4 regions of the Chryseobacterium gallinarum genome follow, and region 2 is predicted to be linked to each of the others. Evidence: riboswitches for the same ligand, from Rfam matches in the RefSeq annotation. Region 2 holds a riboswitch; each other region holds the start of a gene.
What was found. Region 2 has a riboswitch for cobalamin ahead of OK18_RS13875 (YncE family protein). Riboswitches for the same ligand answer to the same signal wherever they lie in the genome.
Positions count from the first base shown of each region.

Region 1: another riboswitch for cobalamin. It lies ahead of metE (5-methyltetrahydropteroyltriglutamate--homocysteine S-methyltransferase); the one in region 2 lies ahead of OK18_RS13875 (YncE family protein).
Region 3: another riboswitch for cobalamin. It lies ahead of OK18_RS01405 (acyl-CoA thioesterase); the one in region 2 lies ahead of OK18_RS13875 (YncE family protein).
Region 4: another riboswitch for cobalamin. It lies ahead of OK18_RS01920 (TonB-dependent receptor plug domain-containing protein); the one in region 2 lies ahead of OK18_RS13875 (YncE family protein).

Region 1 covers NZ_CP009928.1:4,262,495-4,265,977, reverse strand. The annotation lists gene metE (5-methyltetrahydropteroyltriglutamate--homocysteine S-methyltransferase) at 1-1,538, opposite strand, end outside; cobalamin riboswitch at 1,717-1,901, opposite strand; gene OK18_RS18945 (Lrp/AsnC family transcriptional regulator) at 2,056-2,517, shown strand; gene OK18_RS18940 (hypothetical protein) at 2,636-3,403, opposite strand.
Region 2 covers NZ_CP009928.1:3,082,895-3,086,377, reverse strand. The annotation lists gene OK18_RS13880 (esterase-like activity of phytase family protein) at 1-1,009, opposite strand, end outside; cobalamin riboswitch at 1,266-1,453, shown strand; gene OK18_RS13875 (YncE family protein) at 1,507-2,787, shown strand; gene OK18_RS13870 (T9SS type A sorting domain-containing protein) at 2,796-3,483, shown strand, end outside.
Region 3 covers NZ_CP009928.1:312,696-316,178, forward strand. The annotation lists gene OK18_RS01395 (ATP-binding cassette domain-containing protein) at 1-508, shown strand, start outside; gene OK18_RS01400 (hypothetical protein) at 542-1,339, shown strand; cobalamin riboswitch at 1,374-1,554, shown strand; gene OK18_RS01405 (acyl-CoA thioesterase) at 1,670-2,053, shown strand; gene OK18_RS01410 (HD domain-containing protein) at 2,119-2,709, opposite strand; gene OK18_RS21810 (hypothetical protein) at 2,718-2,840, opposite strand; gene OK18_RS01415 (PadR family transcriptional regulator) at 3,289-3,483, shown strand, end outside.
Region 4 covers NZ_CP009928.1:429,038-432,520, forward strand. The annotation lists gene OK18_RS01915 (DUF5074 domain-containing protein) at 1-494, opposite strand, end outside; gene OK18_RS01920 (TonB-dependent receptor plug domain-containing protein) at 513-2,339, opposite strand; cobalamin riboswitch at 2,369-2,546, opposite strand; gene pafA (alkaline phosphatase PafA) at 2,657-3,483, opposite strand, start outside.

The DNA of each region.
Region 1 (3,483 bases), 1.2 Mb from region 2:
TCAAGCTGTTCCCCGAAATACTCTACCATATCATTGCGTTCAAATTCTCCGTGAACCAGTACATCAATTCCGATTTCTTCCTGCCAGCGGATGGTTCTTTCCGTTTCTTTTTTCAGCAGCTCGTTATAATGAGCGGCTGTAAGTTCCCCCTTTTTGAATTGAGACCTCCAGTTTCTTACTTCCCTGGTTTGCGGGAAGGAACCAATGGTTGTGGTAGGAAATAATGGCAACTGCAGTACTTTTTGCTGAACTTCTTTCCTTACCGCGAAAGGGTTGTTTCTTCTTGCATCTCCATCCGTAATGGCTCCGACACGGTTTTTCACGTCCTGGTTGTGAATCAGTGCTGAAACTTTACGGTTTTCCAGTGCCTTTTTGTTTTCGGCCAATAGCTGCAGCGTGTGATAATCGGGATTTCCTGACGCCAGTTTTTTTAAGACAGCGATCTCATCTACTTTCTGTTTTGCAAAGGCCATCCATTGCTTGATTTCAGGCGATAAAATTGCTTCGTTTTTCTCCAGGTCAAGATCAAAAGGAGAGTGGAGTAATGAGCAGGATGGAGCAATCAATACTCTTTCCGGACCGATTTCATGGATTGCTTTTTTGATCAGTGCCAATGATTTTTCGAAATCATTTTTCCATATATTCCTTCCGTCTACAATCCCTAGTGAAAGGCTTAAAGTACCGGGTATTGCTTGCAGGACTTCATCCAATTGTTCAGGACATCTTACGAGATCAATATGCAAAACATCTGCTGGCAAAGAAACGGCCAGGGAAAGATTGTCCTTTAATCCCTCAAAATAAGTAGTTACAATAAATTTAAGATTAGGAAACTGTTTTTTGATTTCATCGTAAACCCATTGATAGGTCTCCTTTGTTTTTTCATTCAGGTCTAATGCTAAAAAAGGTTCATCAAATTGAACATATTCTGCACCATAGGCTTCCAGTTTCCGGAGGATTTCAAGATAAACAGGCAATAGATTTTGTGCTAAATCCATTTTGTCAAAACCATTTTCTTTTTCTTTACCCAGAAGAAGATAGGTAAGCAATCCGATTATAACAGGCTTTGCATTCATTCCTGCTTCCTTTGCACGGATAAACTCACTGATGATTTTATCGGAAAACAATCTGAACTGCTGGTTTTTTTGAAATTCAGGGACAATATAGTGGTAGTTGGTATCAAACCACTTTGTCATTTCCATAGCCGTGATATCCAATCCGTTTTTCTGGTAACCTCTTGCCATGGCAAAATAAAGATCCGGTTCTGAGTGAGATTCGTTTGAAGCAATTTCCTGGTAACGCTCCGGGATGGCTCCTACGGTCAAAGTCATATCCAGCACCTGATCGTAGTAAGAAAAATCATTACATGGGATAAGATCAATCCCTGCTTCCTGTTGCAATTTCCAGTTTTGAAGACTGATGGTTTTACCGGTTTCCAGTAATTGATTGAGAGAAATCTTGTCTGCCCAATAGTGTTCACAAGCTTTTTTAAGCTCTCTGTTGCTACCAATACGCGGGTAGCCAAGTAAGTGAGTTTGCATTTTTTATCAACTTTTAAATTAAACAATGATTTTAAAAGTTCCTTTGAATGCTTCAAAATACTTGCGCAGGAAGCTTGTAAAGAGGACAGGATACAAAAAGGACGTAAATTTCCTGTTAACGGTGGAATACGTTCAAAATGTATCATCTGTATGACCCGAAGCCTCAAACCGCGAAAGCATTGTCAATTCAGAACAGGCAGGTCTCCTGGCTTACAGCAGTATCTGTCATCCTTCCCGCTCTTTGGCAGTGGATATCCGGGACAGAACTTTTGGTATGCTGATTACAGTTGCGCGACAGCTCATGATTTACACATGATTCCCTATTAATTTACCTTACGTAAAACCTTTTCCGTTTGATGAAGTATTATAAAGAACAAAATAGGGTGTAAAGATATTTATTTAAGATAATTGATTGGGTATTTGATGAAAATTAAGGATGATATTTTTATTTTATGTTTTTTGAAAGATAAATATTCTGTACATTTGAAAAAATGTCAGTAAAAAAGAATATTATTCTGTGGATAGATTGGATGATAAGGATCTCCAGCTGCTGAGAATCCTTCAAAAAAATGCGAAATTAACCGTAAAAGAGCTTGCGAAAGAAGTTAATCTCTCACCATCACCTGTTTTTGAGCGGGTAAAAAGACTGGAGCAGGAAGGGTATATTAAACACTATGCTGCCGTTTTGGAAGCTGAAAAGCTGAACCGCGGATTTACTGTTTTTTGCCAGGTTAAATTAAAGATCCATGACCGGGCTATCGGAAACAGCTTTGTAAAAGATATTATTCAAATTGAAGAAGTAGCAGAATGTTATAATATTTCCGGTGATTTTGATTTTCTGCTAAAAGTTCAGGTAAGAGATATGAAGCATTATCAGGATTTTGTATTCAATAAGCTTGGGTCGGTGGATTCTATCGGGAGCACCCATAGTACTTTTGTGATGGCGGAGGTGAAGAATACGCATGGAGTCTCGATATAGTATTGAATTTGTCAACGCGAAAACTTCGAGATGGATCCTATAATTCAATCCTCATATTATCAAATAAAAAACAGTACCCAATGGTGTACTGTCATTTAGTTTTATTATTTAATCAACCTTATTGCTCATCACAATTTTTCTTCAGCTTTGTAAAAATTTTATCAAAATCTTTATAGGCATTTCCCTCATCATCACGTTTAGGCCTGAAACTGCTGTTGGCACAGTTGTGAAAGCTTAGCCCGATCATGTCGATCAGTGCATAATCTTCTTTCTGGGGATCATTCATTTTAGCATTGAATCTTGCCATTACGCCTTTGGGATCAGCATTATTTTTACTTTTAAGCTCAATATAGGCTTTCCATGCAGCAAACATTTTTTCTCGGTCAGGAGAAGAGATCGCATCAATGTGCTCTTTGCAGGTGCTGTAAAATTTACTGTCTTTAAGAGTGGAAGGATCAGAATAAGCGAGAATTTCTTCCTTATTCAGCTGATATTCATTCTCAAAAGACATAATGGTTTCCTGTTGTAGTTTTTTCCACATGGGGAGATTGATGACTTCAAGGCTGTAAAGCTCTTTTTTCTTTTCCTGATATTGCTTTTCTAATTGCTGTAAATATTCCTCTTTGTTTTTACGGATTTCTTCAAGGTTGGAAAGTTTAAATACAGGCTGGATATCAAATTGAACTCCATTGAATTGATACAGAAGTTTATTCACACCGTCTATTTCCTCTTTCTTATATTTGGTAGAATCAAAATATCCTTTGTTATCACAATTGAAAGTCTGATAATTGTAAGGGGTAAGATTGTTGTTTTTTGCAGGAGTTTTCTGCCCGCATATAGTAGTAACAGATAAGGCTAAAGAAAGCCCAACCATCATTTTTTTCATGTACATAGTAGTTGAAGAATCCGGATTTGCTATTTTGCTTCAAAATTAAGGCTTTAAATTTGAAAATTAAAGGATTAGAC
Region 2 (3,483 bases):
CTTCCAAAGCTTTATTATTGATTTTCATTCCGTCAACAGCGGCAATATCCGGTCCGTTTACATCTGTTGCTCCGCTCAGGTTTATTCTGTATACTTTTTTTATTCCGCCCTGTGACCCGAAGTTTCCGTCTCTCTCAATCACCAGGAATTCATTATTACTTATTGCAGTAATGTCACAAACTGAATCAGAGGCTCCCCCGTCCTGTTTATATAAAAATTGTCTGGTCTTCCCTGTAGCAATATCAAAAGTGACAATTCTGGTTAAGGTAGTATTTTTAGCCAAAGCCTTGCTTGGAACATGCATCATAGACTGCATGGCTCCCACTAAAGTAGTACCGTCAGGAGTTATACAAAGCCCTTCCATTCCCCTGTTGGCCCTTCTTTTTGCCAGCACAGCGGGAAGTTTTCTTGTTCCTGTATTAACGCCTATCGGACTTATTCTTTCTATCTCTACACCCTCTGCACTATAATGTACAATGTGAGGGCCATACTCATCGGAAACCCAGAAGGTACCGTCTGCTGCTGCAACAATACTTTCACTGTCGAGACCATAATTGTCTGTTCCCAGTACATTTCCTGAAGCATCGTAAGCCGTTTCACCTGTACTCCCCATTCCTACAGGGTTGGGTAGACCTGTGATAGGTTGTCCTGATGGATTTTTAAGCTTAATATATTTGATCACCTCAATATTTCCTTCGGCATTAATTTTAAAATGCATGATTGTTGGACTGAAATTGGGAGCCAAAAACTTTTTCCCGTTCAGGTAATCCGTATTAGGTCCTCTGTCTGTAATGACATAAAATTCCCCTTTTCTTGTAGGGTGTGCAGCCGCACCTGATCCAAAACCTCCATTAATGACATCCACACCATTTACCGTTGCTAATTTTGAAAAAGGAAACTCCTGAGGAAGTTTAGAGTAATTAATATCCTGGTTATGGGCAGTTTCGTCATCTTTGTTACAAGAAACCAATACCGTTAACATCAAAACAGATAATAGTAATCTTTTCATATTCACTTTTATGGCTGCGAAAGTATAAATCGATTGTAAATTAATCTTTAATTCAATGATAATTGTATTTTAACAATGAAACCTGTAAAATGAATTCAATATAAACAGCTATACCTGCCGTTAAATTTATAAAAACAAAACCATCGGTCACATTTTTTATTAATTTCAAAAAACACGTTATAGCTAAGAGCTTATAAAACACTTAATACACAAAAGATAAGTTATTTACCACACGTAAATCAGGAATTTATATGATATATTTGCAGCGTTTTAAGGTTGAACATAGTTCATTAATAGGGAATCAAGTGAGAATTTATTCAATGCTTGAGCTGTACCCGCAACTGTAGACTATTCCACCTATAGCATAAGATGCCACTGGATCCGGATCCGGGAAGGCCGCTATAGGATGTAAGCCAGGAGACCTGCCTTAATACAATTCAGAAGAATTTTTCTCTCTGAAAGTAAGTTTCGGGAATAAAACTTTAATTAATAATATCATGAAGAAAATCTATTTTCTTATTCTTGCATTTGTCATTTTTTTTGCAAATGCTCAAACTGAAGCCGTTTTAGTGCTTAATGAAGGTGGTGCCGGCAGTAATAATGCCGAAATATCGCTGATCTCCAATCAATCAGTTACCAATAACTATTTTAAAACCCACAACAATAATGCTGCATTGGGGGATACGGCACAGGACATTAAAATTTATGGTGACAGAATTTTTGTGGTCCTGAATATTTCCAATCAGATAAAAGTCATCAATAAGTCTGACTTTTCTTTGATCACCACAATCTCTGCCAATCTGGATAATCCGAGATATATTGCCTTCAGCGGAAACAAATTTTATGTAACCAACTGGGGAGGTTCCGGTTCTACAGAAAATTATGTAGCCGTTTATGACCTCAATACCTACACGCATGAAACCAATATTCCGGTTGGAAGCGGACCCGAAAAAATTTACAGCAAAGACAACAGATTATATGTTTTGCTAAAAGGAGGTTTTGGAATCAACCAATTTATGGATGTGATCAATACTTCTACCAATACAGTTGAATCCCAGGTAAACGTTGGTGATTTTCCACACAGCATTTTTGAAAAAGATCAGTTTCTTTATATCATGAGTTTCGGAAATCCCTACACCTCAAACTCTTCTGGAACATTTACAGTCTATAATACAGTAACTCAAAGTACCGTTTCAAGTACTGCATTTCCGGCAGGAACAAAACCTTCTTTTATGGATACAGACGGAACGAATATTTATTACATGAAAGATGCTTCAATCTATAAAACACCTATTGCAACACCGTCTTTTTCAACGACACCCATTGCAACGGCACCTATTACTGTAACCGGCTATGGTGCTGCTTACGGATTTAATATTGTCAACAATACGATTTATGTAGCTGATCCTAAAGGATATATTGCACCGGGAAAAATTTATACATATGATTTACAGGGAACCTTACAAAACACTTTCACAGTGACCATGCTGCCTAATCAAATCATTGCCTACAACAACAGTGCACCGCCGTCACTTTCAACAGTGGAAAATACAAAAGCTTCTAAATTGTCTTTATATCCCAATCCGGCAAACAGCAAATTCTTTGTACAAGGTTTAAACAGCGGAAATATTCAGGTGTATGATGCTAACGGAAGAAAGGTCATCAACGCACAATATACCCAAAACGGAATTGATATAAACACACTTCCTAAAGGTACTTATATTGTAAAAATTACCGATAAGAGCACTAACTTCACTGAAAAACTAATCATCAAATAAGAATCCGGATGCAAAAGATATTAAGTTTTATATGCAGTTTTATCGTAGTTTTTTGTTGCGCACAGTTTACTGCAAACGACATAAAGTTTTTCGTAGGAACAGGCTCTCAGACTGCCTATTTTGTAGCAGACTTTAAAGACGGAACCAATGACAGGTCTTATGCCTGGGGAGTGCGGTTCGATCCGGGGCAAAATATCACCGGACCTCAGATGCTTCAGATGATCAAAAATGCAGAACCCGCCTTTGATTATTTTCTGACCTTCAATAATGGTTTCCTTGATGAGCTAAGCTTCAATGATCATTCACAACAATCCGGGCCGGACTATTGGAGTTTATGGCGTGGGAATGATACCAACAGCTGGTCTGCCGTAGGGTGGATGAACAACGGGACCATCTCAGCCGGAAAATGGTATGGTGCTTCCTATGGGTTCAGCAATCCCACAGCAGAAGCGCCTTCTACTCCGCTTCCTGCCTATAGTTCCCTATGGTACAATTCGTCTCAGATTACCAATTGGATCGGTACAGGTTCTGATAAAAGCTTAGTGGTTATTGACTTCGGAACTGATAATTCTAACGGAAATGCTGATTCATTTGTTTTTGGAATTCAATATAACGGAACCATTACCGCAGAGCAGGCTTTACAATTGATTGATACCCAGGTAAGCACATTTAATTATACGTCAGCTGCCAATCAGG
Region 3 (3,483 bases), 1.9 Mb from region 2:
AGTTACCGGCAGCGATTCCCAATATATCAGGTGCAACGGAAAGGTTTTGAAAACCTTATCTGACAGAAAAAACAAAATCGCCTACCTCCCACAATTTTCCTTTTTACCTAAAAATGAAAGGGTAAAGAAACTCATCCATCTTTTCTGTAATAAAGAAAATGCTAATCTTCTTTCTGCATCAGACCTGATCCGGAATTTCCTTGATGAAAAACCCAAAAATCTTTCCGGAGGTGAGCTAAGAGCAGTTGAAGCTTTACTAATCATCCACTCGGAAGCAGATTTTATATTGCTTGACGAGCCCTTTCACAGTCTTTCTCCTAAAATTATTGAAGAATTGAAAAAAATAATACGTCAGCAGACCAATAAAGGCTTTATAATTTCTGATCATCATTACCGGGATGTTCTGGATATTTCAGACAAAATCTATCTTCTTTCAGCCGGCTATCTTAAACAAATACAAGATTTAAAAGAACTGCAGCAGTATAATTATCTTCCCAAAAGCATTTAATTTATATATTTGGAAAATCAAAAGTTTGTAATAATGATTTCAATAAACAAAGCATTCTGTCTATCTGCTTTCAGTCTTTTTTCTTTAGCATTCGTTAAAGGCCAGAATAAAGTTCCTTTCGGAGTGGTAAAGGCTGAGGAAGGATATGCCAATGTCCGTGTACATAAAGACAACTACAGGAAGATTGTTGACAAGATCCGTATGCGTAAAGGTGATGTTTTTGTTTATGTAAAGCCGGCTCCCGGAGAAACAGAGTGGATATGGATTAAATATCCTGAAAAGCAGGATGAGGATAAACCATTTGTACGGTATGAAACATTAGACAAAGAAGGAATGGTGAATAAAGAGCGTATTGCCTTTGTGGATCAGCTCCCCCAATACACCCCTTCCAAATCGAAAAACGGAAGATCCCTTATTTTCACAGACAATTCCGACCCTAAAATCCCTATTTCCCAAAGAAGTAAGGTAGTTATCGACATTTATCCTTCCAATGCCGGTTACCGCAAAAAAGAAAAGGATGCGGAGGGAAAACTTCTCACCATTGATAAGGTAAAGCCCTGGGGAATCGGCAATGATATCCCGGAAGGTATGACTGAAATCAAGTCTATCAGAGTTCAGCAACCGGGACGGGGTTCTGTTTTTGTGAGGGAAGCGATTAAAAATATGTTCCAGCCTACCATGGATTTTGAAAATGTAGGCGTAACGGCTCTGGACAATGACAATATTTTTCTTTATATGATTAATGGCTCCGGGGAAAACAGATACACCAGTCTTTGGACGATCAAGAAAGGAAGAGTGATCAGTCAGATTATTTATCACAGTCCGGAATAATTTCAGTATTTTTGTCCCGAAAAAGCTTTACCGCTTATTCATCAAAGAAATGGGTTCTGCCTAACCGCAGATTAATAGGGAACCGTGTGAAAATCACGGACTGTCGCGCAACTGTAAGTAACTAAGGTCTTTATCAAGAGATCCACTATGCGAGGCATGGGAAGGGGATAAAAGATGTTACAAGTCAGGAGACCTGCCTATTTCTGTAAACAAGAAACTTTCGCGATCTGAAGTTGATTGATCTGATGGATTTTTTCAGGAATATATCTGTTCCTGTTATTATTCTGTTGTTTTAATCCGATTTCATTTCGCCTTAATTAATAATGAAATATGACAACAGAAGAAAGAATTGAAGCATCAGAGACCAGAATCTTCAAGGCAGTTTTCCCCAACACAACCAATCATTATGATACCCTTTTCGGAGGTACGGCTATGCAGCTGATGGATGAAGTGGCTTTTATCACCGCTACCCGTTTTGCCAGAAAAAGAGTGGTTACCGTAAGCAGCGATAAAATCGATTTTAAAAAGCCTATTCCTGCAGGAACGATTGTAGAACTGATCGGTAAGGTAACTCACGTTGGAAAAACAAGTATGAAAGTAAATGTTGAAATCTTTACGGAACAGATGTATTCTTACGAAAGAGAAAAAGCAATTGTAGGGGATTTTACTTTTGTTGCTATTGACGAATTCAAGAAACCAATTCAAATACTATAATAATCCAGAGAGACTCGGGCGGCCAAAGGCCGCCCGAGTCTTCATCATCTTATAATAGATAAGTCCTATTTCAGTACTTTTTCTGTTTCCAGACTTTTGCTTAACAGCAATTCAAAAGCCTCTCCCATTTCATCCGAAGCCCTGGTGATTGCATTTTCAAGCATATTCCTGATTTGTCTTTCGGTAACACCTGCTTCCGTCCAGCTTTTACCTGAAGTATGGGAATTCAGAATAAAGGGCATGATCCTGTCAATAGAACAGGCAAAAATAGCATCCGGGGTTTTCTCTTCTTCAAATTCCAGCCACAAGTTAAAAAACTCCGTTCGTAGCGGTTCGTCCAGAATTCCGAAGATTTTCCGGGCAGATATTTTTTCTCTTTCAAACTTTCCTGCCATTGCTTTTTCATCAAACAGAAAAGTATCTCCTGCTTCTATTTCTACCAGATCATGAATAGAAAGCATTCTTATCACCCTTAATAAGTCAATGTCTGCACGGTTTTTTGCAAACGGATACAGTATCTGGGCCAGGATGATGATCTGCCAGGAATGTTCTGCTGTATTTTCTCTCCGGGAATCATCCGCATTGTAATTTCTTCGCTGTACATTTTTCAAAGCATCTACTGCCAGGATAAAATCGATTTCTTTCTGAATCTTCATCTTTCTTTTTATTTTCTGTTATATTGATCTGCCGGATATACCTTTGTTCTGGTCATCCATTTATTATTGATCTTTTCTTTGACTGTTACCTTTATCTGATCTTCATGAGTCTTCCTTTTCAAAGACTGCATCCACCCATTATTAGCGATTACGGCATATTCTGTAGTAAAAATCCTGTAACAACCCGAATTTTCCCGGTGGCAAACATGAATTCTATTTTATGTAATGCTTCCTGACAAAAATACGAATACCGCTACCGATTTCAAAATATGTTCCTCACCTCTATTGGAATTCACCTTTTTGAATTTTATATACTATTCTTATTTTCAAAAATCCACAACTAGCCTGCTCCATTTCCACATTATTTTATCTTTTTCGAGCATTCGGTCATTAATCCATAATTTAAACTAAAATTATTTTCCTGATTATCAGAATATTACATTTTTATTTTGAAAAAATACACTACTTTGTATTGCATAATACCATTTTATTTACATATCTTTGTAATGTAGAATCAGAATAAGCTCGTCTAGCTAGGAGCTACTCTGAAAATATAACTAATTAACAAACTTATCAAAGATGAATACTGAAAATACCAAAGCGCAAATGCGAAAAGGAATTCTGGAATTCTGTATTTTAAGTCTCATCAACCATCGCGAAATGTATGTTTCCGACCTTATCGATGAACTGAAAAAAGGAAAACTGGATGTAGTGGAAGGTACCCTCTACCCCCTTCTCACAAGACTTAAAAATGGAGAATTTCTCTCTTACCGA
Region 4 (3,483 bases), 2.0 Mb from region 2:
TTGCTTACAAATGAAAAGTCAGAGATTTTATATTTCGTTACACTATATACTCCTGTCGAGAAATTCGTATTGGAAACGTAGATAAATCCATTGGCAAAAGTAATCCCTCTTGGATTATTGATTTGATCAGTGATTACGGCTACCTTTTTAAAAGTGATACGGTCTACCACCACAATTTTGTTTGAATTGTTGACAACCAGATAAGCGTATTTTCCATTAATAGCTATCGTTTGAAGAACATCTCCCAATATTTCATTGGAATTGTTCCCGGTCTTGTTGTTAAAACCATAAATATCATCCTGCTTTAACGCCAAGTCTCTTGTAAGAAACATTACGTTAGCACCATTGCTGTTAAAATTTCCTTCGTTGGCAATAAAGTATCCGTTCTGATACGTTAACTGAGGTACCGGAATCTCATTACTATCGCTGCTACATGAAATGTTGAACAATAGTACAAATGCAAAAAATACAGTTAAAAGTCTGGTTAGTTTCATATATATTCAATTTTAATTTTAAAAATTTATTGCGGCATACACACTGTAATTTCTTTTAGGCAAAGGGTAAAAAGAAACCGTTTTATAATAAGTATCGGTAACATTATTCACTTTGAACCCTAAAGTATATTTCTTAGAAATCGTTGCTGACATTCCCGCATTTAAAATAAAATAGGGGTCAATCGCTGTTTTCCGCTCTTCATCACTGGTTGTATAGGTAAGACCATTTATTAATCCCTGTGCAAAAAATCTGAAGAAACCGTACTCATAATCAATACCCGCCATTCCTCTGTGCATTGGAATATAAGGTCTCTGTTTCTGAGTTTCCTTATCAATTGATCTTGCATAATAATAGCCTGCGTTGGCTTTGATCCTATGCTTACCAAATTGCTGATAAAAAGACAGATGGGATTCCAGTCCGTAAGATTCTGCTTTATTAACATTAAAGGCCTGCCAATATCCATTGGCAGTAGGCAGCCAGACAATGAGATCCGTAATGTTCATATAATAAGGCGTCACATTAAGCTTAAAACTTCCAATTTTAAACTCATTGTTCATATCCACCTGGGTAGAAATTTCCGGTCTTAAATCTTTATTACCTCCCGGCTCATAATATATATCATTAAAGGAAGGATACCTGAAATTTTTTGAAAAGTTAAGTCCCAGATTATACCAGTGAGAGGTATTCCATTTCCCTGAAAATGAATACATGACCGGAGAAGTGACATTTTCCACAAAATCTTTTTTAAATCCTCCTTCAAAACGCAGGTTCTTTGTAGCAAAATACCTTAATAATCCGGAAACGGAACCTACGTTTCTGCTTACATCAGAAATTCCGCTTTTATAGCCTTCTCCTTTGTTCACCTGAAATTCCCCGATAAGGTTAATGTTCCATTTTGAATTCAGAAAATAATTAAAATCATTTTTCAAAATATAATTTTTTCCTGTACCACCACTGGATTTGGGAAGGTCCAACGCTCCGAAATACTGAAAGTTTTCTTCTGTATAGGCTGCTTTGAAGGCGTTGCTGAACTTTATTGCATTCCAGTCCCAGGCGATCAGGCTCCTTATGCTTTGGGTCTTATATTTTGTCTTTGTTGCGGTTTCTTCAAATACGGGATAATGCTGTGAAGAGTCAAAAAACTGACTTTGCCACGAAATCTTGTGATCATCCGTTATTTTATAGGACGCACCTACATTGAAGGTTGTATTATAGTAATTACCGTTTCTGTTGATATAATCCAGATCACTGACTTCATAATCGTTCTGGCTTACAGAATAGTTTCCGGATGCCTTAAAGCTGAATCTTTCATTGCTGTAAGAACCTTTCACAAAATTATTAAAGGTATTAAAGGATGCTACTTCTGAAAATACCGAACCATGAAAACCTTTATTAAAATCCAGGATATTATTCAGGTGAATACTCCCTCCGATCGCTCCACTTCCATAGACTACACTACCGCCACCTGCTTTTATACCAATCTGGTCATATCCGAACAGGGGTATATTATTGATATCTCCCTGTCCCAGAAAATTAGAATTGATATTGATTCCGTTCCATACAAAAGCAGTCTGCTGGGCAGAAGTTCCTCTGAACGCCGGAGAAGAAACCGCACCACGTCCGTTTTCTTTGATATAAACCTGTGATTGAAACCTTAATAATTCTGAAAGGTTGGTAGAATTTCTATCCACCTCTTCAGCTGAGATGGTATTTACCGGGTGAAAAAGCTTCACCCTGTTCATCTGGTTGTCGAAGACATAAATAGTATCAATACTTTTTTCCTGTGCCAGAAGAAGGCAGCCATAAGACGAAAAAAGCAGTACTAAAGATCGTTTTATACCCATACTTTTTACTTTTCCTCCGAAAGCATTATATTTTGATTATCATTCTGGCAGGTCTCCTGACTTTCGCTTTCTGCACCTTCCCGTTATTACACAGTGGTTCAAAGCAGAAACTTTTATTGCGATTTACAGTTGCGGGGACAGTCCGGGAGTTACACCCGATTCCCTTTTCATTCCAATATACTGGAAACCAAAATTTTTTGCAAAGATAGCTTTTTAAATGTATTGCACAAAAACCGGAATTGTTGCAAAAAGGTCTTTTAATAAAAAAGCAGCTTCCGGTATTGAAAGCTGCTTTTGCCGTATGATAATACAGTTGATTATTTTCCCATAACCTCTGTAATAGGATTTCCAACATTTCCACTCGGGAACTGGATTTTTAACAATGAAGAAACTGTAGGGGCAATATCCGTCATATGATACGCTTTATTACTTTCTCCATGCTGAACTCCCCACCCCATAAAGATCAATGGAATGTGTGAGTCATAAGAATTCCATACACTGTGTGTGGTTCCGGTTTTAGAATACGGAGGAAGCATAGAATCGTGGGAAATCAACTGGATATCCCCACTTCTCTGTCTGTTGATCCCGTTGATAATTCTCTGCCTGATAGGCTCCGGAATACTGGATTCCTGAACCTTGTCTACCGAAACAGCGTATAGAACAGTTGGGTCTTTTTCGAGTTCCTTAACAGTGAAGTTTCTTACATCATCCAACTCAAGTTTAGAATCTGCCAAAACTTTCCTGTCAAAATAAATCTGATAATTATCAATTGCATTGATCAGTTTATCGGCTCCAAATTTATCTTTAAGTTTCTGGTTTAGATTTTTTTCAGCTCCTTCTCCGAAAAAACCTGTAGGAATTTTATGTTCTTTAAGGAATCCTACAGAATGAGCACCTCCATGATCAGCAGAAAGGAAAACGGTGTACTCTCCTTTACCCACTTTAGAATCCAGGTATTTGAAAAACTCTGCCAGGTCCTGATCCAGTCTGATATAAACATCTTCTACTTCGATTGAATTAGGCCCGAATTTATGCCCGGCATAATCTGTTGAAGCCAGGTTGATAGCTAAAAAGTCAGTAATAGCATCTCCACCCAGTTTTTCACCTTCTACAGAAGCTTCCGCCAGCTTCAACGTCAATGTAT